DNA from 3 places in the Rhizobium sp. NLR8a genome. Region 3 is predicted to be linked to each of the others. Evidence: predicted binding sites of a transcription regulator. Region 3 holds the regulator's gene; each other region holds the start of a gene.
What was found. The regulator LexA, encoded in region 3, represses DNA repair genes until DNA is damaged. The targets are predictions, from matches to a motif close to TGTTCNNNNTGTGTTCNG.
Positions count from the first base shown of each region.

Region 1: HJC04_RS00625 (ImuA family protein) is a predicted target of LexA. The motif match lies at 7,893-7,910, and genes of this name have one in related genera.
Region 2: HJC04_RS31695 (ImuA family protein) is a predicted target of LexA. The motif match lies at 1,812-1,829, and genes of this name have one in related genera.

Region 1 is NZ_JABDWI010000001.1:138,295-148,348, forward strand. Features, by position in the region: gene HJC04_RS00600 (SDR family oxidoreductase) at 1-711, opposite strand, end outside; gene HJC04_RS00605 (AraC family transcriptional regulator) at 856-1,860, opposite strand; partial or broken gene HJC04_RS00610 (Atu4866 domain-containing protein) at 1,961-2,041, opposite strand; partial or broken gene HJC04_RS31455 (LysR family transcriptional regulator) at 2,042-2,307, shown strand; gene HJC04_RS00615 (error-prone DNA polymerase) at 2,388-5,651, opposite strand; gene HJC04_RS00620 (DNA polymerase Y family protein) at 5,651-7,165, opposite strand; gene HJC04_RS00625 (ImuA family protein) at 7,086-7,847, opposite strand; gene HJC04_RS31460 (hypothetical protein) at 8,022-8,282, shown strand; gene dinB (DNA polymerase IV) at 8,296-9,387, shown strand; gene HJC04_RS00635 (SOS response-associated peptidase family protein) at 9,384-9,881, opposite strand; gene HJC04_RS00640 (SOS response-associated peptidase) at 9,939-10,054, shown strand, end outside.
Region 2 is NZ_JABDWI010000005.1:287,226-297,279, reverse strand. Features, by position in the region: gene HJC04_RS11895 (hypothetical protein) at 1-1, opposite strand, end outside; gene HJC04_RS11890 (CoA ester lyase) at 115-1,020, shown strand; gene HJC04_RS11885 (DUF1737 domain-containing protein) at 1,020-1,226, shown strand; gene HJC04_RS11880 (metallopeptidase family protein) at 1,250-1,687, opposite strand; gene HJC04_RS31695 (ImuA family protein) at 1,850-2,806, shown strand; gene HJC04_RS11875 (DNA polymerase Y family protein) at 2,847-4,265, shown strand; gene HJC04_RS11870 (error-prone DNA polymerase) at 4,262-7,714, shown strand; partial or broken gene HJC04_RS11865 ((2Fe-2S)-binding protein) at 7,810-8,209, shown strand; gene bfr (bacterioferritin) at 8,175-8,660, shown strand; gene HJC04_RS11855 (RNA pyrophosphohydrolase) at 8,742-9,275, opposite strand; gene HJC04_RS11850 (divergent polysaccharide deacetylase family protein) at 9,301-10,054, opposite strand, start outside.
Region 3 is NZ_JABDWI010000007.1:205,285-215,338, reverse strand. Features, by position in the region: gene HJC04_RS15365 (pyruvate dehydrogenase complex E1 component subunit beta) at 1-54, opposite strand, end outside; gene pdhA (pyruvate dehydrogenase (acetyl-transferring) E1 component subunit alpha) at 70-1,116, opposite strand; gene HJC04_RS15355 (septum formation initiator family protein) at 1,262-1,582, opposite strand; gene eno (phosphopyruvate hydratase) at 1,718-2,992, opposite strand; gene kdsA (3-deoxy-8-phosphooctulonate synthase) at 3,134-3,979, opposite strand; gene HJC04_RS15340 (VOC family protein) at 3,976-4,872, opposite strand; gene lexA (transcriptional repressor LexA) at 5,068-5,787, shown strand; gene HJC04_RS15330 (ComEC/Rec2 family competence protein) at 5,768-8,200, opposite strand; gene gltA (citrate synthase) at 8,490-9,779, shown strand; gene lpxB (lipid-A-disaccharide synthase) at 9,807-10,054, opposite strand, start outside.

The DNA.
Region 1 (10,054 bases), on a different contig from region 3:
GACGTCCACATGGGCCGGGGCCTGGGCTGCGAAGACGATGGTGTCGCCGATGTCCTCGCCCTGGAGGAAGGTCATCTGGCCGGCCAGCTCGTCCATCTGCTTGCGGTAGCCCGGATCGGTGATGTGGTCGTAGAGCTCGGTGGCAACGGCGCCCGGCTGGATGCAGGTCACGCGGATGCCGTGTTTCTGGCCGACTTCCATACGCAGGCCATCAGAGAAAGCCGTCACCGCATGTTTTGTCGCGCAGTAGACCGACAGACCCTTGAAGACCTTGCGCCCAGCGATTGAGGACATGTTGAAGACATGGCCTGAATGCTGCTTGATCATCTGGGGCAAAACGGCGGCCGTCGCGTTGAGCAGGCCCTTCACGTTCACGTCCACCATCCGCTGCCACTCGTCGACCTTGAACTGGTCGATATCGGAGAGCGGCATCAGGCCGGCATTGTTGACGAGAATGTCAATCGAGCCGTAGGCTTCGATCAGCTTCTTCACGCCCGCACCGACCGAGGTCGTGTCAACCACGTCCATCTCGATCACAAGAGCTTCGCCGCCCATGGCTTCAATCTGTTTCTTGAGATCTTCGAGCTTTTCGGTGCGCCGTGCCGCGATACCGACCTTGGCCCCGGCTTTAGCAAGCTTTGCAGCGGTAGCAGCGCCGATGCCGCTCGATGCGCCGGTCACCAGTGCGATCTTTCCGTTGAGGTTGGCCATTATTGTTACTCCTTGTCTGAAGCCCACCACCGCGGTGGGCGTTTCGGTTTCACAAGGAGAAACTTAAGCGGTTCATCGGAGCCCTTCTCACGGGCTCTTGCTCGACCTGTCGCGATCTTGCTCGAAATCGCGACAGGTTAAAAACTAGCCTCGCCGATAGTGGCTCGGCGGCAGGCCGGTTTCGCGACGGAAGACCTGGGCGAAATGGCTTGGGCTTGAATAGCCAACGGACATGCCGATCTCAATGATGCTGATATCCGTCTCCTGCAACAGAAGCTGTGCCCGGGCGACGCGCTGGCGGATGAAGTAGCGCGAGGGCGAGAGCCCGGTCGCTTTTTTGAACAGGCGACTGAAATGGAATTCACTCATACCCACCGTTTCGGCAAGCTTTGCGAGATTGAACGGCTCGGCTAGATTTTCTTCAAGATATGCTACTGCCCGGCGAAGCTTAAAGCCGGGAAGTGCATTCTGGCAATCATAGGCAGCTTCACTGGCCGCGTAGTTCCGGATCAGATGCACGGCAAGGCTCTGGGCAAGACCCTGAACGAACAACTGGCTCCCCTTGCCTTCAGACGTCAGCTCCTGATGAATCAATGCAAGAAGGTGTGACAGCAGCGTGTCCTTGCCCCCCGAAATGTCGCGCAGCGCAGGAGGAGCGGAGCAGCCTAGCACGTCGTAGGCAACGCGCTCGAAAAGCGGAACTGAGAGATAAAGGTGCATGACTTGGAAAGGTGCGTCACCGATGGCGCGCCAGCGCATCTGGTACGGTGTGGGAGAACGGGTCAGGAAGAAATCGCCCGCCGACACCGTATTGGCAACCCAGTCGCCATCCAGGTCCCGCTCCTCGACGACCGCTTCACCCGAGATCACCCAGACGATGAGTGGTTCTGCGACTGCGGGAACAAGAAATGGCTCTTGGTTCATCAGGCGCGAATAGACCTTCACGAACAGATCAGTCCACGCGGGGCTATCTCCACTCACAAGCATGCGACCGGGAATATACTGTTCAAGCCCAAGCGGAGAGGTCCGCTCAGGCCTCGCAACAACTTCGTCGCGGTCAGATACAGTTGCTGTTTGATCGCCGGGATTTCGCGGGGCTGCCGGGAGCGAGAGTGCAGCCTGTTGACGGGATGTTTCAGTATCCACCATTTCGGGCGCTCACTACAAACGGATAACCGGCCCTTTAAATAGCAGAGAACTTTAAAAAGATCAGGCCGGCTCTGATCAGACCGGCCTCGTTAAATCGGCTCTAACGCCTGCGATAAAGAACCATTCCCGCGTGGTACAGAACGCCATCGACAAAATCGCCGTCGGCCTTAAAGCCGGTATGGCCGCAACTCCAGACTTCATGTCGATATTGGCCACGGCGCGGTCATTGCGGTGATTGCCACCGTATCATCACGGATTGCGCTTCGTTACGGGCCGTTGTTGGGGCTTGAGGTCAGCCCTGTGCCGCTGGCGCTTTCCTTTCCACCGGTGGCAATGATCTGGCCGCTTCAAATGGACAGCGATCTCGGCTGCGCATGGTTGCGACAGCAAATCCGCGGGGCGATGCTACGGACGAACGAGGGAAGCGTCGCTAAAATTCCAGCGTGAGGTGTAAAGAGCGCAGCGTGGGTTTGAAGGCCTCGCCTTGAAAGGATCCGCACCGCCGGCCCTGTCGTCTGCGTTCAGGATTACTGGAAATTCCGGCTCTTGATCTTCAGCGTATCGATGTGAAGATCCGGCACGAACAGATCCCTCAGTCGAACACCCGGGACCGGTGGCTCGCGGGAATCCGGGCTCCCTGGAGAGCCATGGGCGAACTCGTCGCCGCGGCCGGTCGGCGGCCGGAATGCCCCGTCGCGCTCGGCAAGGCTCGACAGATCGGCGGAGAGATCGAAGAGCTGCTGGGCGACCAGGTGAACCACATCCCCTTCCCGCTGGATTCTGCCGTTGATCGCCATCATGCTGGCGCCGAGCACCACGCGGCGGGACCGCTCGAAGAGTTTTGGCCAGACGACGACATTCGCCACACCAGTTTCGTCCTCGATGGTGATGAACATCACGCCCTTCGCCGAGCCCGGCCGCTGGCGCACCAGCACCAGGCCGGCCGCCATCAGCCATCGGCCGTCGCGCGCCGTCATGGCCTCGGCGCAGGTCACGATCCGACGTTTGGCGAGTTCGCTGCGAAGGAAGCTCAAGGGATGCTGCCGGAGCGTCAGGCCGGTATGGCTGTAATCCTCGACGACGTTGTGGCCTTCGGTCATCTGCCTGAGCTCGACTGCCGGCTCCTGCTGCTCGGCGATCGCCCGTGCCTCCCGTTCTGCCGCAGCGCTGAACAGGGGCAGCGGCTCGTCGCGTAGCGCCTTGATCGCCCAGAGCGCATCGCGTCGCTCGAGACGGAGAGACGGCAGGTAGGCATCGGCTTCGGCAAGCTCGACGAGCGAGGCGACCGGCACGCCGCAGCGCCGCCACATGTCGTCGACGGAGGCGAAGTGCTCATCGGCTCGAGCGGCGACGATGCGCGCTGCATCCGCAGTCGCCAAGCCGCGCACCAGACGCATGCCAAGGCGAACGGCATGCCGGTTGCTGCCTTCGATCGGTTCCAGCGTGCAGTCCCAGCGAGAGCGGTTGATGCAGACGGGACGGATCTCGACACCGTGCTTTCTCGCGTCGGCGACGATCTGCGCAGGCGCATAGAAGCCCATTGGCTGTGAGTTCAGGAGCGCAGCGCAAAAGACGTCCGGAAAATGGCATTTCACATAGTTGGAGGCATAGGCGATCAGCGCGAAGGAAGCGGCATGGCTTTCCGGGAAACCATAGGAACCGAAGCCTTCGAGCTGGGAAAATGTCTTCTCGGCGAATTCCGGTGAATAGCCGTTCCGTACCATCCCCGAGACAAGCTTGTCCTTGAACCGTGAGACCCCGCCGGTGAACTTGAAAGTCGCCATGGATTTCCGCAGCTGGTCGGCTTCACCACCGGTAAACCCCGCACAGACCATCGCCACCTTCATCGCCGACTCCTGAAACAGCGGCACGCCCAGCGTCTTATGAAGCACCGCCTCCAGTTCAGGTGTGGGGTATTCGACCTTCTCCTTGCCTTCGCGCCGGCGCAGATAAGGATGCACCATGTCGCCCTGGATCGGTCCGGGCCGGACGATCGCCACCTGGATGACGAGATCGTAGAAGGTCCGCGGCTTCATGCGCGGCAGCATCGACATCTGGGCGCGGGATTCGATCTGAAAGGTGCCGAGCGTGTCGGCCTTGCGGATCATTGCATAGGTCGCAGGATCCTCCTGCGGTATCGTGGCGAGATCGAGATCCTGATGCTTGTGGCCTCCGATCAGCGCAAAGGCCTTGGCCATGCAGGTCAGCATGCCGAGCGCCAGCACGTCAACCTTCATGAATTTCAGCGCCTCGATATCGTCCTTGTCCCACTCGATCACCTGCCGGTCGACCATCGTCGCCGGTTCGATCGGCACCAGGTCATCAAGCCTGTCATGGGTCAGCACGAAGCCACCGGGATGCTGGCCGAGATGCCGTGGCGCGCCCATCAATTGCCGGGCAAGCTTCAACGTCAGCGCGAGACGCCGGTCCTCGGGATTGAGGCCGAGATCGCGCACATGTTGCTCACCCACCTCTTCCGACCAGGACCAGAGGCCGGAGGAGAGCGCCTTGATCAGGTCCTCGGGCAGACCCAGTGCCTTGCCGACATCGCGAATGGCGCCCTTGGCGCGATAGCGGGTGACGGTCGAGCAGAGTGCCGCCTTGTCATGGCCATAGGTCTTGTAGATCCACTGGATCACCTCCTCACGCCGCTCATGCTCGAAGTCGACATCGATGTCAGGCGGCTCGTCGCGTTCCTGGGAGACGAACCGTTCGAAGAGCAGATCGTTGGTGTCGGGATCGATCGAGGTGATACCGAGCACATAACAGACGGCGGAATTAGCCGCCGATCCTCGGCCCTGGCAGAGAATGCCCTGCGATCGGGCATAGCGGACGATCGAGAAGACGGTGAGGAAGTAAGGCGCGTAGCGCATCGTCTCGATCAGCGCGAGTTCGTGCCGGATGGTCTTCTCGACATGATTAGGCAGGCCTTCGGGATAACGCGTCCTGACGCCCTCCCAGGTATAATGCTCCAGCGACTCCTGCGCGGTCATACCCGGGATCAGCGCCTCATCGGGGTACTGATAGACCAGCTCCTCGAGCGAGAATTTGCAGCGCTGAACAATCTCCGTCGTTCGCGCCAGCGCTTCCGGGTACCGCGGAAACAGACGCGCCATTTCTTCCGGCGGCTTGAGATAGCGGTCGGCATGCCGTTCGCGCTCGAAGCCGACATCGTCGATGGTGGTGCCGGTCCGAATGCAGGTGACGACATCCTGCAGCTGCCGCCGACCCGGCTCGTGAAACAGCACATCGTTTGTAATGACGGTCTTCACCCGATGCTTGACCGCCAGGCTCGACAGCTCATGCAGACGCAATTGATCGTTGGGCCGCCGGCGCAGGCAAAGCGAAACATAGGCACGATCACCGAAGACTTCCGCCATCTTCCGAAGCTGCACGGCACAGGTGTCGTCCGCCATATCAGGCACGAGGATGCCGATCAGCCCTTCGGCATAGAGCGCGACATCGTCGAGATGCAGGATGCAGTTGGCCTTGCCGCCGCGGCCCTTGCCCAGGGTCAGAAGCCGCGTCAATCGCGAATAGGCGGCGCGATCGGTGGGATAGCCGAGGATCGACATGCCGTCCTGCAGGTCGAGCCGGCAGCCAACGACGAGCCGCAGGCCGGTGGCGCGCGATGCCTCCAGCGCCCGGACGATGCCGGCCAGGCTGTTGCGGTCGACGACGCCGAGGGCTTCGATGCCCATCAGTTTTGCGGTCGCAAACAGCTCCTCCGCCGAGCTCGCGCCGCGGAGGAACGAGAAATGCGTGGTGACCTGCAGCTCGGCATAGCGCATCACGCAAACACCCCGTGCAGGAACCATTTGTGCGAGCCGGTGTCCGTATCGACACCATCGCCGGAGCGGAAAATCCAGAACCGTTCGCCGGTATCGTCCTCGACGACGAAATAGTCGCGCACGGCGATCCATTCGGCGCTGCGTTGCCACCATTCTCCAAAAATCCGTTCCGGCCCGTCGGCGCGCTTCACCCGGCGCCGCTTGCCGCGCCAGGTAAACGAGACCGGCGGATGATCGGGCAGAAGCGCAATCACTTCTATCAGTTCGGGATGGGGCAAAAGGCGCGACGGCCGCGGCCAGTGCAGCGGCCAGGTGGCGCCGTCTTCCGCCGCCGTCGGCGCGATCCGCCGGACACTGCGCTCCGGGACGTCGCTCGCCACCGGCGCCACCCGGAAAATCCGCTGGCCGCCGCGATTGTCGAGCACATCGATGAGCGGCGTCACATCGGTCACCTGCTCCTCGATGAGCGACGACGCCGACTGCGCCTCGATCAGCGGCTCGGCGATGATCGAGGCAAGACTGAGCTTTTCGATGCCAAAGCCAGGCTCGATCCTCTCGATCCGATCGCGGAAGAGTTTCGTCAGCCAGGCGATATCGCGGACCGGCTTGGCCGTACCGGCGCGGAGCGACTGAAGCGTGTTGTCGACGCGGTGCACGATGAGATCGGCACGTCGAACGCCAAGTCCGCGCTTCTCGAGCTCCAGACAGAGCTGGCGCACGAGGCGGCTCACGTATTTCTCAATGGTTTCCGGGGCGCCGATCGGCTCGGCGAAAGATTTTTGGACTTCGACGAGATCCGCGGGCCGGATCGGGTCGATCGGCTCGGCGACGCGGCCGAACAGCTGGTCGAGACGCCGTGCGACCTCCGGACCGAAGCGGAGCGTCAGCGGCGCCCGCGGCGTGGCGGCGAGATCGCCGACGGTGGCAAAGCCGAGGCTGCGGAGGCTGGCCACAGTTTCCCCCGGCAGTCGCAGCGACGACAAGGGCAAGCGGTTCACCGCCCGGGCCGTTTCGCCGCGCGGGATGATGATCGTTTCGCGATCCGTTGTCCGGGCGAGCGCATGCGCCGCGCCCCAAGTGTCGGCGATCGCCGCACGCGCCGCGAGGCCGCGGCCACGAAGCCGATTGACGAGACCCGACAGCATCAGATCCTCGCCGCCCTGAAGATGATCGGCGCCTTCGGTGTTCATGACGATGCCATCAGGAGGATCCATGGCAACGACAGGAGAGTATTGTGACAAGGCCCAGAGTGTCAGCCGTTCCAGCGCCGCGAGATCGGCTGCCGGATCCGCATCGATCATCATCAGGCCTTGGACCAATGCCTGCGCCTTGGCCGCCGGCGTGCCGAGACGAAGGCCGAGTTTGGTCGCTGCCAGATCAGCCGCGGCAATCCATCGCTTCGAACCACTCCTGGCGATCACCACCAGCGGCGTTTCAACCGATAGCGAAGGATCGTCCCGCCTGATCCGGTCGGTCGGCAGTGTCGGAAGAAAGACAGATACGACCCTGGCCATCACATGCTCCGATGATGAATTCGCCTCCCTCCCCTGCTTTGACCCGCATCAGCTCCGCCAGCCAACGCGCCCGCCCGACACCGGCGACCGGCAACGGCTCGGACGGCAGCACCGAGATCCGCCAGCGGGTTGCCGCCGCCGTCGGCATGCCGAAATCCGACGCTTCTGTCTGGCGCCGCCAGCGGCGGATCACCAGGCCCAATGTCCCGGATTTCTCTGCCGCCAGCTGCAGCCGGCGCGATGCCGTCATCGGTAGGCGCACCAGTTCGGCGACGACGGCGCCAAGCCCGCCATAGCGAAGGGCCTCTTCGAAGCTTGCGAGCACGGTCTCTTCTCTGTCGCATTCGACGAAGATCACGCGGTCGGGATGCAGTCCGACCTGGGCAAGTGCGGGGAAGAACAGATCGAAGCGGGTGAGGCACCACACGACCTTGCCGGTGGTGCGGGCGGCGATGCCGCCGATGAAAAGGGCTGCCGCCGCGCCGTCGACGGCGCCATTGCCACCGCCGGCGACTTCATGCAGCGCGCCATATGCCAGCCCCCCTCCCGGCAGTTGCGCATCGATCTCGCCAACCCCGAACGGTAGGACACTGCGCGCGCGCAAGCCGGCCCCTTCCAGGCTGGCGATTTTCTCGCGCAACTCGTCGAGAATGGCATTCGAAGTGGCGACGGCTGCGGTCATGATCTCCTTTACGGCAACCCGTTTTCGGCTTGAGATGATGAAATATGTTCTGTATTTGTTCTCAAAGCGGAAATGAGTCAATGCGCATGTGGCGCGCGGAAGTTGAGTGATAGTGCCGATGGAGAAAATCCGCGAACGGATTCAATTCGATGGCGTGAATGGGAATTTTTTCGCATGGCGCGACCGGAGCCTGTGAACGATCTGGATCCGAGACTGAGGGATCACCGTGAGCCGATCATCGAATTCATCTGTCACCCATGTCATCGCCACTGCGCGCTTGAGCGCAAGCTGTTGGTGAAAGCATTCGGCGCCGGTGCCAGCTTCGCGGTGATCCGCCGGCGCATGGGGATGGGCTGCGAGCGAATGCAAACGCCGGAGGGTGACAAATGCGGCGCGCACTTCCCATGCCTGAGCGAGCGATACAGAGGGTCGTGATGGAAGCTAGGCGATGACAAACGACGAAGGCAGCGAGCGGCCGCGCAAGATCGTCCACATAGACATGGACGCCTTCTATGCGTCGGTCGAGCAGCGCGACAATCCCGAGCTGCGCGGCCTGCCGGTTGCCGTCGGCTATCCTGCCGCCCGCGGCGTCGTGGCTGCCGCCAGCTACGAGGCACGCAAGTTCGGCGTTTATTCGGCGATGCCTTCGGTGACCGCGAAGCGCAAATGCCCTGACCTCATCTTCGTCAAACCACGCTTCGATGTCTACAAGGCTGTCTCGTTGCAGATCCGCGCGATCTTCGCCGAATACACGCCGATGATCGAGCCACTCTCGCTCGACGAGGCCTACCTTGATGTCACCGAAAACCTGAAGGGCATGGAGATCGCCACCGAGATTGCCGCGGAGATCCGGGCGAAAATCAAGCAGGTCACCGGCCTCAATGCGTCGGCCGGGATTTCCTACAACAAGTTCCTCGCCAAGATGGCATCCGACCTGAACAAGCCAAATGGTCAGGCCGTCATCACGCCGAAGAACGGCCCGGCCTTCGTCGAGCAGCTTCCGATCAAGAAATTCCATGGCGTCGGACCGGCGACTGCCGAAAAGATGCATCGGCTCGGGATAGAAACAGGTGCGGACCTTAAGGAAAAGACACTCGAGTTTCTCGTCGAACATTTCGGGAAGTCGGGACCATATTTCTATGGCATCGCCCGCGGCATCGACAATCGTCAGGTCAAGCCGGACCGGGTGCGGAAATCCGTCGGCGCGGAAGACACGTTCTCTGAGGACATCCACTCTTTCGAGCCGGCACGCGAAGGCCTTCAGCCGCTGATCGAGAAAGTCTGGGGTTACTGCGAGGCCAATGAAATCGGCGCCAAGACGGTGACGCTCAAGGTCAAGTATGCCGACTTCACCCAGATCACCCGCAGCAAGACGGTTGCGGCACCTCTGCAAACGATCGGCGATCTCGAGGAGGTGGTCAGCCTGCTTCTCGCGCCGATCTTCCCGCCGCGCAAGGGAATCCGCCTGCTCGGCGTTACGCTGTCATCATTGGAACGGCAGACCTCTGAAGTGGTGCCCCAGTTGCGGTTGGCGCTTTAGATCGCCAGCGTCGCCTGGGTTGGATCGGTCGAATGGCGCTTGACCCGGAATGTCCCTGCCGGCAACGGCCGCAGGATTTCCTCCTCGGGCATGAGCCCGTCGAGCCAGGCCAGGCGTTGATCTCGTCTCAGCACCGCCATCTGGCGGTTATGAAACGGCGCGAGATCGGAATTCGCTTCGATTGTCAGGATGGCGTAGGCTTCCGGCCAGTCCTCAGTCTCCGGCCGCCAAATCCCCGCGAAGTAGAACCAGTCGCCGTTGGCGAGCGAGAAGCTGAAGCTCTTGTGGCGAAACTCCGAGGCCGGCACCAGGCAGCGGTCGGTCGGAAACGTCCATCCTTCTGCCCGGACGACGGTCACGGCGTGCGCATCGCCGTCGCGCGGGCGCAGGCCCCACGGCAGCTCCACCATCTCCACATCGCCGTCATGGCGCCTTATGATCACGCGGCGCTCATCGAGCGGGGCGTCGGACTGGAAAACGGTCGCACTCATCATAGATAGAACATATCAGGAACGACATTCCCACACAACCAGATCTTAGACGGAGGACGTATGTGCAATGATTATCGGCTGATGGTGGATGTCGCCTCGATCGTCGAGGACTTCGCCGAGCTCAAGATCAAGATCCGCTTCGGCGAAGGCGCGCCGAACCTCGAAGGGCGTGAGGA
Region 2 (10,054 bases), on a different contig from region 3:
TGGGTTTGAGACCTTTCTACAGAAAGGAATGTGGTCCTTCCTTTTCCTCTCTGCAAGGCAAGCATGGCTTTTTGTTGTCTTGCCGGGCTTTGCGAAGCTTGGCACTAATGGATGATGAACCAAACCAAACCTTTCCGCTCCGCAAGTCTGCGCCGCTCGGTGCTGAGCGTGCCAGCCATCAATCTCCGCGCGCTCGAAAAGAGCCGTTCCCTTGATTGTGATGCGGTTATTTTCGATCTGGAGGATTCCGTCGCGCCCGAGAACAAGGGCCATGCGCGGGAAAATCTGCGTGCTTTTTTTGCCGGACCGCCGCTCGAGGGCAAGGAAAGGATCATTCGCATCAATTCTTTGTCATCCGGATTCGGGGCGGCAGATCTCGATCTGGTCAAGGCGCTGTTGCCCGACGCCGTTCTCCTGCCGAAGGTGGACGCGCCTCGGGATATCACCGACATCGGCGATCTGCTTGCCGATGCGGATGCCCCGGAGGAGTTGCGCATCTGGGCCATGATCGAGACGCCGCGCGGCGTGCTGAATGCCGGAGCGATTGCTGAAGCCGGCTGCATGCTGGGGGCGCGGCTCGATTGCCTGGTCGTCGGCCTCAATGATTTGCGCAAGGAAACCGGCGTCCTGCCGCAGCCGGGGCGAAGCTTTCTCGTGCCTTGGCTGATGCAGGTCATTCTGGCGGTCAAGGCCTATGGGCTTGATGCGCTCGACAGTGTCTTCAACGATTTCCGGGATGACGAAGGTTTCGATGTCGAATGCGGGCAGGGGCGCGCCATGGGTTTTGCCGGCAAGATGCTGATCCATCCCGCGCAGATTGCGGCCGCCAACCGGCATTTCGGCCCGAGCCCCGAGGAGATTGCCGAAGCGCAGGCAATCATATCAGCCTTTGCCGATCCGGCTGCCCAAGGCCTGAACGTCATCAATGCGAACGGGCGGATGATCGAACGGCTGCATCTTGTCCAGGCCGAAGCTCTGGTTCATAAAGCTCGCCTGATTTCTGCAAGAAAGCCCGCCTGATGAAACTCTACCGCTTCCTGACCGGCCCCGACGACGCTTCCTTCTGCCACAAGGTCACCGCCGCCCTCAACAAGGGCTGGTCGCTGGAGGGCCCACCGACCTATGCCTTCAATGCCGCAACCGGCGCGATGCAATGCGGCCAGGCCGTCGTCAAGACTGTCGAAGGCAAGGATTACGATCCGGAGATGAAGCTCTCCGAGCAATAGCGCGTTCTGCCGAACGCACGGTTTCAGCGCTCGGCGGCTTCCTCGGCGCTGGCCTCGATCCGCTCCATATCCTCATCGCTCAGTCCGAAATGGTGGCCGATCTCGTGGATCAGGACGTGAGTGATGATATCGCCGAGCGTCTCGTCGTTTTCTGCCCAATAATCGAGGATGGGGCGACGGTAGAGGCGAATGCGGTTCGGCATTTCGCCGGTTTCCACGGTGAAACGCTCCGAAATTCCCCTGCCTTCGAAAAGGCCGAGCAGGTCGAAAGGCGTTTCCAGCGCCATATCCTCGAAAACGTCGTCATCGGGAAAATCCTCAATCTCGATCGTGAGATTGGTCGTCAGTTGGCGGAATTCATCCGGTAGATGGCTGTAAGCCTCCATGGCCAGCGACTCGAAAGTGCTGATCGTCGGCGCATGGCGGTCCCGCCAATCATCGCTCAGGTCTATGCGGGCCATGAATATTCCTTCCTTTGCGGGCCCATATAGAACCTTTGCCGCCGATTTTCGAGTGCGGAATCAAAGGCAGGAATAAATTCATAGAAAATGGTTGTTGACTCTTCTTCAGCTCTCTGGAATCCATAAGAACATAACAGGAACAATACGGACGGAGTAAACGCCATGGCGCAGAACGCCCTGGCGCGCGAGCGGCTTTTTGCGCTCCGCGAAACCATCGCCAAGCTGGAAGGAAAGCCTGCGCCGGCGCTTGCGGCAGCGGAGCGGGAAGCCCTGGCTTCGGGTGAGACCGGGCGGCAGGATGCGGAACGGAATGGACGCAGACAGCGCTTGTCGTTTGGGGTGGCATCGCTCGACGAAGCGATGGAGGGCGGGCTGCCGCTCGATGCGATAACGGAAATCCGTTCGGCGCTTTTCCGGGATGCGGGAGCCGCCAGTGGGTTCGCCCTTGCGGCCGCAACGCTGCTGCAGCGGGTGGAGGAGGAGGCGAGCGACTGTTCGCCAATACTCTGGATCGGCGATCCGGTCTCGACGATGGAGGCCGGCCTTCCCTATGCGGTGGGTCTGCAGGATTTCGGCCTGCGGCCTGAGCGTTTCCTGCAGGCTTTGCCGCGCAAGCTCGATGAGGCGCTCTGGCTTGCGGAAACCGCGCTGGAAAGCGGCGCCTTTTCGGTGGTCATCCTGGAGATCAGGGGCAATCCCGCGCATGTCGGTCTGACCGAGAGCCGGCGGCTCGGTCTTCGCGCCAAGGCGGCCGGCCGGCCGCTCTTCCTGCTTCGGCAGGCAGGAGAGGAGGAGGCGAGCAGCGCCGCCTTCCGGCTGCTTGCCGAGCCTGCGCCAGCCGGCATGCGGGCTCTGCCGGGTGGATCGAGACTTGCCGGCAGCATCGGCAATCCGGTTTTTCATCTCAGCCTGGAGAAGAGCCGCAACCCGGCTCCGCTCTCCCTTCTTCTGGAGTGGAACCCTCATGAACGTCAGTTTTTCCCCATCAACGAGCCAAGGCACGCTCTTACTCCAGACGAACGGTCAGCGTATCCTGGCGCTCAGCTTTCCGCACCTTTCGACGGACAGGATCGCCCGCAGAAAATGGGGCCTCTCCTGGCGTTCGAGAGGGCGTCCTGAGGCTGCGCCGATCGTCTGCGCCGGAAAGCACGAAAATGCCATGCGGCTGATGGCGCTGGACGAGGCCGCGGAGGCGCTTGGCCTGAAGAAGGGCCAGGGTGTCGCGGAAGCGCGCGCCATGCATCCGAAACTCGATATCGTCGAGGAGGATCCGGCCGCCGATGCGCGGCTGCTCGAAGCCATCGCCGACTGGTGCGACCGCTATACGCCGTTGGTGGCGATCGACGGACGGGACGGGCTGTTTCTCGACATTAGCGGCTGTGCCCATCTTTTCGGCGGCGAGAGAGCGCTGCTGAAGGATATTCTGCTCAGGCTTTTCCATATGGGGCTCGACGTCCGGGGTTCGATCTCCTCTTCGCCCGGCCTTTCCTCGGCCGTCGCTCGTTTTGGCAATGGCGGCGTCATCGAAGACGAGGAAATGGAGGATATGCTGGCGCCGCTGCCGGTCGCCGCGCTTCGGCTGAACGAAGACACCGTGGCATCGCTGAAGAAGCTCGGGCTGAAATATATCGGCGATGTCATGAATGCGCCGCGGGCGCCGTTGACCCGCCGTTTCGGGGCAAGCCTGCTATTGCGGCTCGATCAGGCGCTCGGACATGATGAGGAACCGGTTTCGCCGCGCCTGCCGGTTGCGAGCCTTTCGGCCGAGCGGCGGCTGGCCGAGCCGATCGGCACCGAAGAGGATATTCTCGTCCTTGCCGGCCAGATCGCCGTGTCGCTGAAACCCTCCCTGGAAGCCCGCGGCGCCGGCGGCCGCGTCTTCGAACTCGTGCTGTTTCGGGTCGATGGCCGGGTTTTCCGGATTTCGGTCGGCGCTTCACGGCCGCTCAGGGAGCCGAAGCGGATCGCGGATCTTTTTTCCCAGCGTCTGCAGGCAATTCATGACGATCTCGATGCCGGATATGGTTTCGAGATCCTGCGGCTGAATGTCGTGCGCCATGAGCCCTTCGAAGGAACGCAGGGCGATTTCGACGGCGGCCGGCAAAGAGAGATCTCGCTTGCAGCTTTCATCGACCGCGTCTCGGCTCGCCTTGGCGCAGACTGTCTCCAAAGCTTTCAGCTCCGTGAAAGCCATGTGCCGGAGCGTGCGGTTATCATAACCCCACTCATGGAGAGTTTTCCGGCGCATCGCAGGAGCGAGGGAAGCCGTCTTTCCGCCGCTCGCAGCGAGCGGCCTCTGAGGCTTTTTGCCCGACCGGAACCGGTGGAGGCCTTGCTCGCCGAAGTTCCGGAAGGGCCGCCGCAAAGTTTTCGGTGGCGCCGCTTGCAGCATCAGGTTCTGCGCAGCGAAGGCCCGGAACGGCTTGCAATGGAGTGGTGGATCGATGGCGCCGCCGCCAAAACGCGTGACTATTTCCGTGTCGAGGACAATGCCGGGCATCGTTTCTGGATTTACCGCGAAGGCTTTTACGGTGAAGAGCCGCCGCCGCGCTGGTTTATGCACGGGATTTTCGCATGAGCGCGGCGCCTGCATTTTTCGAGATCGGCGCCCGCACCAATTTCTCCTTTCTGGAGGGCGCTTCGAAACCTGAGGAAATGGTGGTGCAGGCCGCGGCGCTGAAACTTTCCGGTCTTGGAATCGCCGACCGGAATTCGGTTGCCGGTGTCGTCCGGGCGCATGCGCAGGCGCAGGAGATCGAAGAGAAATTCAGAAGAAGGCACGAGAAGAACCTCGACGGCAGAGAGGAAGAGAAGATTCTCGATCCAATCCGGATTCAGCCGGGCGCCCGTCTCGTTTTTTCAGACGGAACGCCTGATATCCTTGCTTATCCTGAGAACAGGCGAGGGTGGGCGCATCTCTGCCGTTTGCTGAGTGCGGGAAATTTGAGAGCGGAAAAGGGATCCTGCCTGCTTTACGAGGCGGATATCATGGAATGGGGGGACGAGATGATGCTGGCCCTCGTTCCCGGCCAGGCGGCTGCCGTCGAGCCTGTCGCCCAACAGGAATTGGAAGCCTGTCTCGCCCGGTTCCGGAACCGTTTCGGCAAGGCGTTTCACGTGGCGCTGGCGCCTGCCTATGATGGCCGCGACAGGCAGGTTTTCGCGGCACTTTCCGTAATCGCCGCCCGCCACCGCATTGCTGTCATCGCGACCAACCAGCCGCTCTATCACCATACGGATCGCCGACCCCTTTCCGATATCGTCATTTCGATCCGCGAGCATGTTCCGATCGCCGAAGCAGGTTTTCTTCTTGCTCCGAATGCCGAGCGTTATCTCAAGGGCCCACGTGAAATGGCCCGGCTGTTTCGCGATTATCCGGAGGCGATCGCCAATACCGGGACATTCTTCGGCAGGCTTTCGTTTTCGCTCAATGAGCTGAAACACAATTACCCGCCGGAAAACGATCCCGGCGAGACGCCTTATGAAACCCTCGAACGTCTGACGAAAGAGGGCGCTAAGAAGCGCTATCCGGATGGCGTTCCTGCTCAAATCCAGACCCAGATCGACTATGAACTCGATCTCATCCGGGAGAAGAAATACGAGCCTTATTTCCTGACGGTCCACAAGCTCATCCAGCATGCGCGTTATGAATTGAAGATTTTGTGCCAGGGCCGCGGTTCTGCAGCCAACTCGGTCATCTGCTATTGCCTCGAGATCACGGAAGTCGATCCGACCAAAAGCACACTGCTTTTCGACCGCTTCATCTCGATGGATCGCGACGAGCCGCCTGACATCGATGTGGATTTCGAGCATGACCGCCGCGAAGAAGTCATCCAGCACATCTACAGAAAATATACCAAGGAGCATGCCGGGCTGACGGCTGGCGTCACCACCTATCGCACTCGTTCCGCCGGCCGCGAGGTCTCCAAGGCCTTCGGGCTTTCGGAGGACGTCCAGGCGGCGATCAGCAGCCTGGTCTGGGGCTGGTCGGAGGATAATCTGTCGGAGCGGGATGCCAAGGCGGCTGGGCTCGATATTTCGGATCCGGTGACATCAAACGTTCTGCGCTATGCGTCCGAACTCCTCGGATTTCCGCGTCACCTGACCCAGCATGTCGGCGGCTTCGTCATCACCCGGGATCGGCTCGATGAAGTCGTGCCGATCATGAAGACGGCGATGCCGGATCGCTATATGATCGAATGGGACAAGGACGATCTCGACAACGTCAAGATCCTGAAGGTCGATGTTCTGGCTCTCGGAATGCTGACCTGTCTCAGAAAGGCTTTCTCGCTGCTCGAACTGCATTATGACGTGAAGAAAACCCTTGCCGATCTCGGCAACAGGGAACACGGAGACGAGGGCGTACCGGTTTATGACATGATGTGCCGGGCCGACACGCTGGGCGTCTTTCAGATCGAAAGCAGGGCGCAGATGAGCATGCTGCCCCGGCTGAAGCCGCGCCGATTCTATGATCTCGTGATTGAAGTGGCAATCGTCCGCCCGGGGCCGATTCAGGGCAATATGGTCCATCCCTACCTGACGCGGCGGGAGCAGTCGCATTCTCCAGGTTTCAAGATCGACTATCCGAAAGACGAGATGATCCCGATCCTCAAGCGGACGCTCGGCGTGCCACTGTTTCAGGAACAGGCGATGCAGATCGCGATTACGGCGGCGGGCTTCTCGCCTGCCAAGGCCGACCGCCTGCGCCGCTCGATGGCGACCTTCAAGCGGTTGGGAAAGGTCAACGCGTTCAAGGATGATCTGATTAATGGCATGACCCGCAGAGGCTATCCGAGGGACTTTGCCGAACGCTGCTTCAGCCAGATCGAAGGCTTCGGCGAATATGGCTTTCCGGAAAGCCATGCGGCTTCCTTCGCCCTGCTGGTCTATGCCTCGTCCTGGGTCAAGGCCTATTATCCAGACGTCTTTTGCGCTGCCATGCTCAATTCGCAGCCGATGGGCTTTTACGCGCCGGCGCAGCTCGTTCGTGATGCCAGGGAACACGGGGTCGAGGTCCGACCCGTCGACATCAACAGATCCAATTGGGATTGCCATCTCGAGGAGGCGGTATTCGACAGAAATGCCGTCGACAGGCGGCATGCCGATATGCGAGCCCTCATCAAGGCAAAGCGAGCCGTTCGCCTCGGCTTCCGGCAGGTCAAGGGTCTGTCCGAGAAGGCGTTGGAGAGCCTTCTTGCCAACAGGGGCGATGGTTATGGCTCGGTTCGTGATCTCTGGCTGCGGTCCGGCCTCGACAAAGCCGATATCGAAAGGCTGGCGGATGCCGATGCCTTCGGTTCGATCGGCCTGTCGAGGCGTGAGGCGCTTTGGGCTGCAAGGGCGCTGGATACGAAGTACGCTCCTGAAAAATTGCCTCTGTTCGATCGGGTGAACCATATCGATCTGCAGGTCGAACCGAAGACCAGCCTGCCTGATATGCCGCCAGGCGAGCAGGTGATCGAGGATTATCGTTATCTGTCATTGTCGCTGAAGGCGCATCCGGTGTCTTTCCTGCGGGAGGAATTCCGAAAGATGGGCATCACGCGCAATGTCGATCTCCTGACGGTGCCGAACGGAAAGAGAGTGACCATCGCCGGTCTGGTGCTGGTGCGCCAGCGCCCGGGTTCGGCCAAGGGTGTAATCTTCATGACGCTGGAGGATGAAACCGGTGTCGCCAACGCTATCGTCTGGAGCAAGATATTCGAAAAATACCGGGCGGTCGTCATGGGTGCCCGGCTCGTGAAAATCCGGGGCAGGCTGCAAAGCCATAGCGGCGTCATCCATACGGTCGTCGAGCATATGGAGGACATGACGCCGGCGCTTGGCATCCTGCAACGCGAGGCCCGACGTTTCGGTGCCTGCGAGCGCGCCGACGAGGTGCTGAGGCCAGGGGTTGATCCACGACAGAGAAGGCTTGCGAATGCGCGGGAAGGGGCGGAATTGGAAAGGGAGGCGGGCGCCGCGGGCCGCCATGCCGGTGTGGTGGAAACCGCCGAGGTCATGCCGCGCGGGCGGAACTTTCATTAGCAGTCGGATCGACCGGATCACCGGCATGCCTCATCGTGTGATCGCCGCACAGTTCCAGTCAATCTGCAACAGGCCGCGCCCATCGCTTCCAATCGATGCCGTCTGATTCGAATTTTTTCTTGACAGCCACCATCTTCTTTAGCAGAAAACACGATAGTCAATGTCATGTTTGGAAATGAAGACGTGCTTGTCTGCAGCTGCAATTACATAACCGACAAGGAAATCCGGGAGGTTATCACCAACCTTCTCGACGACGACTGTTGGCAGCTTATCGTGCCTGCGAAGGTCTACCACGCCATGGAAAAACGCGGCCGTTGCTGCGGCTGCTTCCCCAACGTGGTCGACATTATTATCCAGACGACCGAGGAATATCACGCCCGTCGCCACTCGACGGAGGCCGAGATATTTGATTTCATGTCGCGCTTGAAGCAGTTCCATGAGGAAAACAGGAGAGCGGACATTGAAAGGCGACAAAAAGGTCATCGAGCGGCTTAACGAGGCACTGTTCCTCGAACTCGGGGCGGTCAACCAATACTGGGTCCACTATCGTCTTCTCGAGGATTGGGGCTACACCAAGCTCGCCAAGAAGGAACGCGCCGAATCCATCGAAGAGATGCATCATGCCGACCGGCTCGTCGCCCGCATCATCTTCCTCGAAGGCCATCCCAATCTGCAGACCCTGGCCCCCCTGCGCATCGGCCAGAACGTCAAGGAAGTCCTCGAAGCCGATCTCGCCGGCGAGTACGACGCCCGCACGGCCTACAAGAAGTCGCGCGATATCTGTTATGAAGCCGGCGATTACGTCTCGATGAAGCTGTTCGAAGAGTTGCTGGCCGATGAAGAAGGCCATATCGACTTCCTCGAAACGCAGCTCGATCTGCTCGAAAAAATCGGCGAAAGCAAATACGGCCAGCTCAACGCCGATTCCGCTGACCAAGCCGAATAAGCTCCTACCAGGTGCCGGCCGCCTTAGGGCGGCCGGCACTCCCGTGCTCGCCGCGCCCAAGCCGGAAGCATCCGGGCATGATCAGTCTTCCGATTGCAACGCCGCCAGATGCTGGAACTCTGCGATCACCTGGTCATAGACGGCGCGTTTGAAAGGAACGATCAGGCCCGGCAGTGCATGCATCGGCTTCCATTCCCAGGCATCGAATTCGGGATCGTGGCCGCCGGGCGGCGGGTTGATAGCGATCTCGCTTTCGTCGCCGTCGAAGCGGAAGGCGAACCAGCGCTGCGTCTGACCGCGGAATTTTCCTTTCAGTCCGATGCCGATCAGCGCCGGCGGCAGATCATAATTGATCCAGTCCCGCGCTTCGGCGAGCAGCGTCACCGTCCTGATGCCGGTTTCTTCATAAAGCTCGCGATAGGCGGCATCCAACGGATTCTCGCCCTTGTCGATGCCCCCCTGGGGCATCTGCCAGAGCTGCGGCGAGCCGTCATATTCGGAATTGCCGTCGGGGATGCGCCGGCCGGCCCAGACCAGGCCATCGCGGTTCAGGATCATCACGCCGACGCATGGGCGATAGGGCAGATCCTCGGCTTTCACGGTCGCCTGGCTCATCTTCTTCTCCGTTGAGGTCATCATCTCAGGGGTTTCTGGGGTCGTTGGAAAGCGCTGCGACGCCGACGATCTCGATGCCGCGCATAGAAGCTTCCTCGCTCCACTTGGCAATGGCGTCGACGCTTTCGTCAAAAGCCGAGGCGACGCCGATCGCCTGGCCGTTCTTGCGAGCGATGCGTTCGAGCTCGTCGAGTTTCTGCAGGATGGCGTTGACGTCGAGCTGGCCGTCGAGCTGCAGATCGGCAAAGACATAGGGCAGTTCAGTCCCCTTGGCGACATCAGCCGTTTTCGACTGCGCCGACGTCCCGTCGTCGAGGAAGAGCAGGCCACGCTTGCCGATATCGCGCATGACCGGTTCCATGGCGGCAGGGTCGGAAAGGAAACGGCCGCCGAGATAGTTCATGATGCCGGTGTAGTTGGTGATCTCGCCCATCGCCTTGTGGAGGTTCTCGATGTTGCGGGCGACAGGCTTTGAGGTCAGCAGAGTCTCAGGGCCCGGATCGTTCGCCGGGTAATCAAACGGTTCCAGCGGCACCTGCAGAAGGATTTCATGGCCGCCGCGGCGAGCCTCCTGCATCCAGCGCTGGAGGCTGTTGCCGCTTGCGGCAAAGGCTAGCGTGATCTCCTCGGGTAATTCGGCGATGGCGCGCTGCGTTCCCGTCTGGCTAAGCCCGAGGCCGCTGACGACAATGGCGATGCGTACACCGCGGGCGCCGGACGCGGGACGGGCATACTGATCCATCGGCCGTCGGCCGTCGGGGCCGACGATCGGCAGCCTG
Region 3 (10,054 bases):
CGTGCCTTCTTCCATGGTCGGAGAGAGGGCGGGCATGAGGATATCGATAGGCATGGGTTCCCTCCCCGATTAAAGCAGAATGTCGGTATAGAGCTCGGATGCATCCGGCTCCGGATCGGCCTGGGCGAAGTCGGCGCTGTCGGCGACGATGTCGCGGACATCCTTGTCGATCGCCTTCAGATCGTCTTCGGAAGCCCAGCCCTTTTCAATGAGGCGCGCCTTCACCTGCTCGATTGGGTCCTGCTCGGAGCGCATCTTCTGCACTTCTTCCTTCGTGCGATATTTCGCCGGATCGGACATGGAGTGGCCGCGATAACGATAGGTCAGCATTTCGAGAATGATCGGCCCCTTGCCGGAGCGGCAATGTTCTAGCGCCTCGTCGGCCGCCGCCTTGACGGCGCGAACGTCCATGCCGTCGACCTGAATGCCGGGAATGCCGAAACCGGAGCCGCGCAGCGAATAGTTCGACTGGGCGGTGGCACGGGCGGTCGAGGTGCCCATGGCGTAACGGTTGTTTTCGACGATATAGACGATCGGCAGCTTCCAGAGCGCCGCCATGTTGAAGCTCTCGTAGACCTGGCCCTGGTTGGCAGCGCCGTCGCCAAAATAGGCGATGGCGACATTGCCGTTGCCGCGGTAGTGGTTTGCAAAAGCAAGCCCCGTTCCGAGCGAAACCTGGGCGCCGACGATGCCGTGACCGCCGTAGAAATGCTTCTCTTTCGAGAACATGTGCATCGAGCCGCCCTTCCCGTGGGAATAGCCGCTGCGGCGCCCGGTCAGCTCCGCCATGACGCCGCGCGCCTCCATGCCGGTTGCCAGCATATGGCCGTGGTCGCGATAGGCGGTGATGACCTGATCGCCTTCCTTCTGTGCCATCTGCATGCCGACAACGACGGCTTCCTGACCGATATAGAGATGACAAAAGCCGCCGATGAAGCCCATGCCGTAAAGCTGACCGGCCTTCTCCTCGAAGCGGCGGATCAGTAGCATCTCGCGATAGGCCTTGAGTTCCTCATCCCGATCGAAGTCGGCTACCGGGCCTCCATTCGATGCTTTGGCTGCTGGTTTTGCTGCAGTTTTGCGGCTGGAAACGGTCGCGGTCTTTCGCGGCGCCATTCAACCCTCCCTATGGGTTTGTCGTTTCTCGGTGGCGCGTACCATAGGGAAGAAATATGACCACAGCAATGCCATAATTGCATGGCTCGTATTCGTCGCTAAATCATTGAAAACAAATCGGGAATTCCAATTAACCCGATTTCGGTTAATTGGAATAATGGTTGAAAATGACGATCTCGTCCGCGCGCGACATATTCAGCTGATATCGCGCCTTTTCGTCCAACATATCCTTGTCGAGCGAGCCATCACTCAGCAGCGCGACCTGGCTTTCCAGATGTTCGCGCTTCGCCTTAAGGACGGCAAGCTCCCTTTCGCGCGCGACGCGCTGACGCTCGAACGTCTCCGTCGCCCGCAGGCCATAATCGCCATGGATGCAATGATAACCGAAATAGGAAAGGAAGGCGACCGTCATGGCCGGAATGACGAAGCGGCCGAGCTTTCTCTTCTTATGATGCTTTGTCCACATACACGCATGCTCTTGAACGCATTACCAATTCGCTCAGCATAACGCGCAGAGATTAACCGTTCATTGACCGTAGAAAGCGCGCACGAAAAAACCCGCGCCGGGTGGCGCGGGTCGAGCCGTTGAAAATCGGAACGATCAGCCTTTGATGATCGAGCGGCCGGCATACTGGGCCTGGGGGCCGAGGCCTTCCTCGATGCGGATCAGCTGATTGTACTTGGCGAGACGGTCGGAACGCGACAGCGAACCGGTCTTGATCTGGCCGCAGTTGGTGGCAACGGCAAGATCGGCGATGGTCGAATCTTCGGTTTCGCCGGAGCGGTGCGACATGACCGCGGTATAGGCCGCCTTATGCGCCGTGTTGACGGCGTCGAGGGTTTCCGTCAGCGAGCCGATCTGGTTGACCTTGACGAGGATCGAGTTGGCGACGCCCATGCGGATGCCGTCGCGAAGGCGGGCGGAGTTGGTGACGAAGAGATCGTCGCCGACGAGCTGGGTCTTCTTGCCGATCAGATCGGTCAGCGCCTTCCAGCCGTCCCAGTCGTCCTCGGCCATGCCGTCCTCGATCGAGATGATCGGGTATTTGCCGGCGAGCTCGGCGAGATATTCGGCCATGGCGCCCGATTCGAGCGTACGGCCTTCCCCTTCGAGAACATACTTGCCGTCCTTGAAGAATTCCGTCGAGGCGCAGTCGAGGCCGAGGCACATGTCGTCGCCCGGCTTGTAGCCGGCTTTCTCGATCGACTTCATGATGAAATCCAGGGCTTCGGGCGCGCTCTTCAGGCCGGGGGCGAAGCCGCCTTCGTCACCGACATTGGTGTTGTGGCCCTGCGCGGCAAGCTCCTTTCGAAGCGTATGGAAGACTTCCGACCCCATACGCACGGCGTCGGCGATCGAATCGGCGCCGACCGGCAGGATCATGAATTCCTGGAAGTCGATCGGATTGTCGGCATGGGCGCCGCCGTTGATGATGTTCATCATCGGCACCGGCAGGAGGCTGGCGGAAGCGCCGCCGACGTAGCGGTAAAGCGGCAGGCCGGATGCCTGGGCGGCAGCCTTGGCGACGGCGAGCGAGACGCCGAGGATGGCGTTGGCGCCGAGGCGCGACTTGTTCGGCGTGCCGTCGAGCTCGATCATGATGTTGTCGATCTGAATCTGGTTTTCGGCGTCGATGCCGCCGATCGCGTCGAAGATCTCGGTGTTGGCGGCCTCGACCGCCTTTTCGACGCCCTTGCCGAGATAGCGCTTGCCGCCGTCGCGCAGCTCGACCGCCTCATGCGCGCCCGTCGAGGCGCCCGAGGGAACGGCCGCGCGGCCCATGCTGCCGTCTTCGAGATAGACGTCGACTTCGACGGTGGGGTTGCCACGGCTATCGAGGATCTCGCGGGCGATGATATCGGTGATTGCAGTCATGGGTTCTTCCTGCTCGGTGGGTGATAAGTCGTTCGAAGCCTGTCATAATCGAAGGCGTGCAAATTACAATGCCGCAATTTCCGGCCTCCGAACCAGCATTCCGTCGTGGCCTAAACCACGAACATGTCAGCTTGTTGAACGTCAGGACTTGGCGATCGCATCGAAGGCAAGCAGCTTCTCGAGCAGTCGCGGCATGTCCTTGAGATAAACCATATTCGGGCCATCGGACGGCGCGTTGTCGGGGTCCTGATGGGTTTCGAGGAAGACGCCGGCAATTCCCGTCGCCACTGCCGCGCGCGCCAGCGTTTCCACGAACTCGCGCTGGCCGCCGGAGGAATCGCCCTGCCCGCCCGGCTGAGCGACGGAATGCGTCGCGTCGAAGATGACGGGAGCGCCCATCGCCGCCATAATCGGCAGCGAGCGCATGTCGGAGACCAGCGTATTGTAGCCGAAGGAAGCGCCACGCTCGCACAAGAGCACATTCGGATTGCCGCTGGCGTTGAGCTTCTTCAGGACGTTCTTCATGTCCCAGGGGGCGAGGAACTGGCCCTTCTTGACATTGACGGCACGGCCGGTCCTTGCGGCGGCGATCAGTAGGTCGGTCTGACGGCAGAGGAAGGCCGGGATCTGCAGGACATCGACCACCTTGGCCACCTCGGCGCATTGCTCGGCCGTATGGACGTCGGTTATGACCGGAAAGCCGAATTCCTTCTTGAGGTCGGCAAAGACCTCCATGCCCTTTTCCAGGCCGATGCCGCGCTCGGCCGAGAGCGAGGTGCGGTTGGCCTTGTCGAAGGAGCTTTTGTAGACAAGACCCATGCCAAGCTTTGCGCAAAGCTCCTTCAGCGTGCCGGCGACCATGAAGGCGTGGTCCCGGTTCTCCATCTGACAGGGGCCGGCAATCAGCGACAGGCGGGCGGTATTGGAAAAGGTGACCTGACCTTCGCCTTCGCCGATCCTGACTTCGGAATTCGTGTCGGTGCTCATCGTGTTTCCTCGAAGGCGAAGAGCGCACCCTGCCCGGGCGTAGACTTCACCAGAATGCGATTGTTCTTGCGCGTGAATGTGATCCCGTTAGCACCCAAATGCGCTTCTGTCACGGCAAGATCGGCGACGGTGAAGAGGATTACCCGGCCGCGCAGACCACGATCGGCGGATGAGACGGCAAGCTCGAAATAGGCCTCCAGCCCTTCGGGCGTCATCAGGCTGATCTTCGCATTTGATGCCGCGATATTCACGCCGAAACCGGTTTTCTCCGCCGCCGCCTGCCCTATCGCAAGCCCGACGAAGGCGGCGAATGCCGCCGGGTCCGGCGCACAAAGCGCGATCTCGGCAATGCCGATCACGCCATTGGCATGCGTCTCCAGCGCGGCGCGATCTGTCGGGAAGGAATTGATGCGCTGGCAGGTAAAGAGAAAGAAATCGGGTGCGCGCAGATCAGCTGCAAAGGCCAGCTTGAAGCTGCCGACGGTCTCCGAACCATCCGGCATCCGCATCGGCCGGCTGAATTGCAACATCTCGCCGGCGCTCGCGCCGTTGCTGACGAAGCGCTTATGATCGAGGCCGGCATCCTCGCTGAGGAAGGCCAGCGCAGACAATCCCTCCTCGCCGCAGCGGAAGCGGAAGGCGCGATTGCGGGCGATGAAGACATTGCCGTGGCGGGCCGCTGCCTCGCTCTCCTCGACGCTCGCCACGCCAAGCGGCTCCAGATAGGTCTTGTCGGCGAAAAAGACGCAGGCATTCTCCGTTCCGAAGGGATGGCGCCCATCGGCGGCGACGGTGAAACCGAGCTTGCCGAGCCTCTCACGCGCCAGATCGATATTGACCACCGGCAGCACGACGTGATCCAGCGGATGCGACTTGGCGGAATGCGCGTTCATGATATCCTCCTGAAAGGGGCAAAGATGTGCGACAGCCCCTCCCCGAATGCAAGCGATGTGCGCCAATCCCGTCGAATGAAATTAAAAATCTCGACGAGTTGGCCCGAAGTTTTACGGAAATTTAGCTACTTGCGGAACACATATGGAACATATAGTGTCTGTTCTGGATTTGTTTCAATCAGGGGTCTGACGTCGATGCTCACGCGCAAACAACAGGAGCTTCTCCTTTTCATTCATGAGCGCATGAAGGAATCCGGCGTCCCTCCCTCCTTCGACGAAATGAAGGATGCCCTGGATCTCGCCTCGAAATCCGGCATTCACCGCCTGATCACGGCGCTCGAGGAGCGCGGCTTCATTCGCCGCCTACCGAATCGCGCCCGGGCGCTTGAAGTGATCAAGCTTCCGGAGGCCTATAACCCCAGCCTGCAACAGCGCCGCGGTTTTTCGCCGAGCGTCATCGAGGGCAGCCTCGGCAAACCCCAGCCGGTCGCCGCCCCCGCTGCCGCAAAGCCGGTCGCCGACAACGGCAACTCTGTCTCCGTGCCGGTCATGGGAAGAATCGCCGCCGGCGTTCCGATCTCGGCGATCCAGAACAACACGCATGACATCGTCATTCCCGCGGACATGCTTGGCTCCGGTGAGCACTACGCGCTGGAGGTCAAGGGCGATTCGATGATCGACGCCGGCATCTTCGACGGCGACACCGTGATCATCCGCAACGGCAGCACCGCAAGTCCCGGCGACATCGTCGTTGCCCTCGTCGACGACGAGGAAGCAACGCTGAAACGCTTCCGCCGGAAGGGCGCCTCGATCGCGTTGGAAGCCGCCAACCCGGCTTACGAGACCCGGATTTTCGGGCCGGACCGCGTCAAGGTGCAGGGCAAGCTCGTCGGCCTCATTCGCCGTTATCACTGACAGCAGCCGGACCGGATTCGGTAAAACTGTCTTTGCGCCAATCATAGGCGCGATGGCGCATCCATGGCCGCGATAGCGCCTCGAATGCGGTTGCGACCTGCAGGCCGGCATCGGCGAAGCGCAATTCGACGGAACCGGTCCTGCGGAGCGTCTCGCCGGTGAAGAGCGTCCCGCCTGAACGGCAGCTGTTGAAACGCAGGCGGACCGAGGTCACGACGATATCGGCCGTATCGCAGGCCGGGCCGAGATAGGCGGCATTGTCGATGACGGTGACGATATGGCCATTGCCGAGTCGTGATGTGCACCACGCCTTCTTGACGCAGGAAAACCGGTTTGCTTCACCGCCTGCTGCGGCTGCCCGCATCGCTGCGCTCGCTTCGTTCTGCTGATCGCGGGAAAGCCTGACTCGGCGGTCTTCTCCTTCCGGCGGGATAGCCGGACCATCCAGCATCTTCGGTGGAACATGTGTCGGCAGGACCAGCGCTCGCTGCCACTGGTCGAAGATGAAATCCGGCGGGTTTTCACGGTTGGACGCGATTGCCTCAGCCGCAACGACCGCAACCAGACCACCATCCTCCGAAATCACCAGATCCGGCGGGCGGGGAGCCGGCAGCAGCAGTACGGTGAGTGTCGAGACGGCGATGATGGATGTGCCGACATGGCGCAGCCGGGTGCGCAGCAGCGTCAGCAGCAGAAAGCCTGCCACCGCCACTGCGAAATACCAGGCGGGCAAGCGGCCGATGCCGATATCGCCGCCCCAGCCGGACACCGTCTTGGCAACCGCAATCACCAGATCGAGGCCGAATCCGACCACCGTCCAGAGCGGAGCATCCAGCCCGAAGGGCATGAGCAGCATCGCCAGCAGCCCGGCCGGCATGACGATGAAGGAGATGATCGGCATCGTCGCAAGGTTTGCCGGCAGGCCGTAAGCCGTCAGGCGATGAAAATGCTCGATCGAAAACAGGGCGGTGGAAAAACCGCCGATCAGCGAGGTCAGGAAGACGCCGCCGAAGAAACCGGCGACGACAACCACCGGCCTGATGATCGGCAATTTCAGGAAAGCGTTTTCACGGACACGCCTGTCCTTCCACAGCTGATAGCCCGATACCAAAGCCAATGTCGCGGCAAAGGACATCTGAAAGCTCGGTCCCAATACTTCCGAAGGTGAAATGGCGATGATGATGAGCGCAGAGAGAACGACATTGCGCAGGCTGATCGACGGCCGATCGAAGAAGACGGCAATCAGCATGATGGTCATCATGATAAAAGCGCGCTCGGCCGAAACCCCGAAACCGGAGATCAGGTAATAGGCGGTGACGGCCATGAGCGCACCGGCGGCGGCGATCTTCTTTGTCGGATAGGCTTGGGCGACGCCGGGAAAGAGGCAGAGCAGCATGCGGAAGCCGACGAAGAAGATGCCGGCCGACAGCGCCATGTTGAGGCCCGAGATCGCGACGATATGGGCAAGGCCGGACTGGCGCAGCGCCTCCGTCGTCGTCTTCGAGATGGCGCGCCGTTCATCCGTCACCAGAGCAGCGGCAAAAGCGCCGGTATCGCCGGGCAGGATCGATCTTATGCGGTCGCCGATGCTGCTGCGCAGCCGGTAGAGCCATTCGAGCAGAGCGTCCGACGTCGAGCTGGCCGCCTGCGGGCCTGCCTCCAAGTCGAGTTTCTCCGGCGCACCATAGAAGAAACCGTTGGCACCGATGCCGTCGAAATAGGCACCGAAGGAGAAATCGTTGAGCGCGGGAAGTGCGGGGCCCGCCGGCGGTGTCAGCCGTGCCTTGCCGGTGATGATGTCGCCGATTTCGAAAGGCGCATCGGCGCCCCGGACGATCGCGGTGATGCGTCTCGGCGGCCGTTTCAGCTCCGGAGCCTCGGTGCCTGTGACGGCAAGAATGTAGCGCCAGCGCCCGCGGCCGTCCCCTTCCCGCCGTTCGACACGGCCGGTCACCGTCGTCGTCACGGATGAATCGAGGATCACCGTCGAAGCCCGCCAGCTCTCAAACTGAGCCGAGAGCATGCCGCCGGCGAAAAGTGCCAGCGCCATCAAACTTGCGCGCAAGGCCGGCCGGCTGGGACCGGTGAGGAAAACCGCGGCCGCCGACACCAGCAAGCAGAGCAGCGATGGAACGAGGGGCAAATCCGATGCCGCAAGAAACCAGAAGGCCGAGCCGGCTCCGAGGAAGACCGGCGAGAACAGCAGCATTCGGCCATAATCGGCCTCTTCGCCCAGCATGTAGGCTCCGGCAGGCAGCGATTGCCGGGCGGCGGCCAGCAGCCGATGACGCAACGGGGTCTGCGACTGCGTCCTTACCGATTGAGTCACCACCGCAGGCGCAGGAAAATTCGGCGGATCGGCAAGGCCGGCGCCCACTTGCGGCCGCAATTCGGCTGTCGTCTGTTCCTGCATGCGCCGCCCAAAATGCCCCGCGAAGTCGCCAGAATGCAACCTTCACGCAAATCCGGCAAGAATAATCGGTTGAAATACGAAGGAAAACCCAAAGGAGCAAAAGGCAAGTCGAATCATCGGCTTCCGTTATGCGTGCGGCTCATCGCTGCGGTGCCTAAAAGGTGATGCCGCAATGCACAAAATGCCATCACGGTAACTTGGCATTAGCGTCACGATCATATAGCTATCGGAAAGGACGCTTAACCCCTATGGCGCTTTTGTGGCGCCACCGACATTTCGGAGGATCAGCATGACGGATCAAAGCGCTACAATAAAAATCGGTGACAAATCAGTCGACCTCGCCGTTAAAAGCGGCACGATCGGCCCGAGCGTCATCGACATCGGTGCCCTCTACAAAAACACCGCTTCCTTCACTTACGATCCGGGCTTCACCTCGACCGCATCCTGTGAATCCAAAATCACCTATATCGACGGTGACGAAGGTGTGCTGCTGCACCGCGGCTATCCAATCGAGCAGCTTGCCGAGCACGGCGACTTCCTCGAGGTCTGCTACCTCCTGCTCTACGGCGAACTGCCGACGGCCGCGCAGAAGAAGGACTTCGACTATCGCGTCACGCACCACACGATGGTGCATGAGCAGATGAGCCGCTTCTTCACCGGCTTCCGCCGTGATGCGCATCCGATGGCTGTGATGTGCGGCTGTGTCGGCGCCCTGTCGGCCTTCTATCACGACTCCACAGACATCACCGATCCGCACCAGCGCATGGTCGCCAGCCTGCGCATGATCGCCAAGATGCCGACGCTTGCCGCTATGGCCTACAAGTATCATATCGGCCAGCCCTTCGTTTACCCGAAGAACGACCTCGACTATGCGTCGAACTTCCTGCGCATGTGCTTTGCCGTCCCCTGCGAGGAATATGTGGTCAATCCGGTGCTTGCCCGCGCCATGGACCGCATCTTCATCCTGCATGCCGATCACGAGCAGAACGCTTCGACCTCGACCGTCCGTCTCGCCGGTTCGTCGGGCGCCAATCCGTTCGCCTGCATCGCTGCCGGCATCGCTTGCCTCTGGGGCCCCGCCCATGGCGGCGCCAACGAAGCGGCTCTCAACATGCTGACAGAAATCGGCACCGTTGACCGCATTCCGGAATATGTCGCCCGCGCCAAGGACAAGAACGATCCGTTCCGGCTGATGGGCTTCGGCCACCGCGTCTATAAGAACTATGATCCGCGCGCCAAGATCATGCAGAAGACGACGCATGAAGTGCTTGGCGAACTTGGCATCAAGGACGATCCGTTGCTGGAAGTTGCGATGGAGCTGGAGCGCATTGCGCTCACCGACGAATATTTCATCGAGAAGAAGCTCTATCCCAATATCGACTTCTATTCCGGCATCACGCTGAAGGCGCTGGGCTTCCCCACCACCATGTTCACCGTGCTCTTCGCGCTTGCCCGCACCGTCGGCTGGATCGCCCAGTGGAACGAGATGATCGAGGATCCGGAACAGCGCATCGGCCGTCCGCGCCAGCTCTATGTCGGCGAACCGAAGCGCGACTACATCCCGGTTTCGAAGCGCTGATCGCTTCAGAGCTCAAAAGAAACCCGGTCAGGAATGGCCGGGTTTTTTCTTGTTCAAAACGTCGAGAAGGATTTCGGCGGCCTGTTCGCCGGGCGGCTTTTCCGTCTGCATGCGCTGCCAGATGAGCTCGTAGCCTTCCTTCATCGCCTTAAGCTGATAGGTGTCGGCCGACAGCCTTTCCATCCAGCGCGCAAGGCTTGCACCGCGAACGACATCGTTCAGATATTCCGGCACGACCGGGTAATCGGCGATCAGGTTCGGCAGCGCACCGGTCC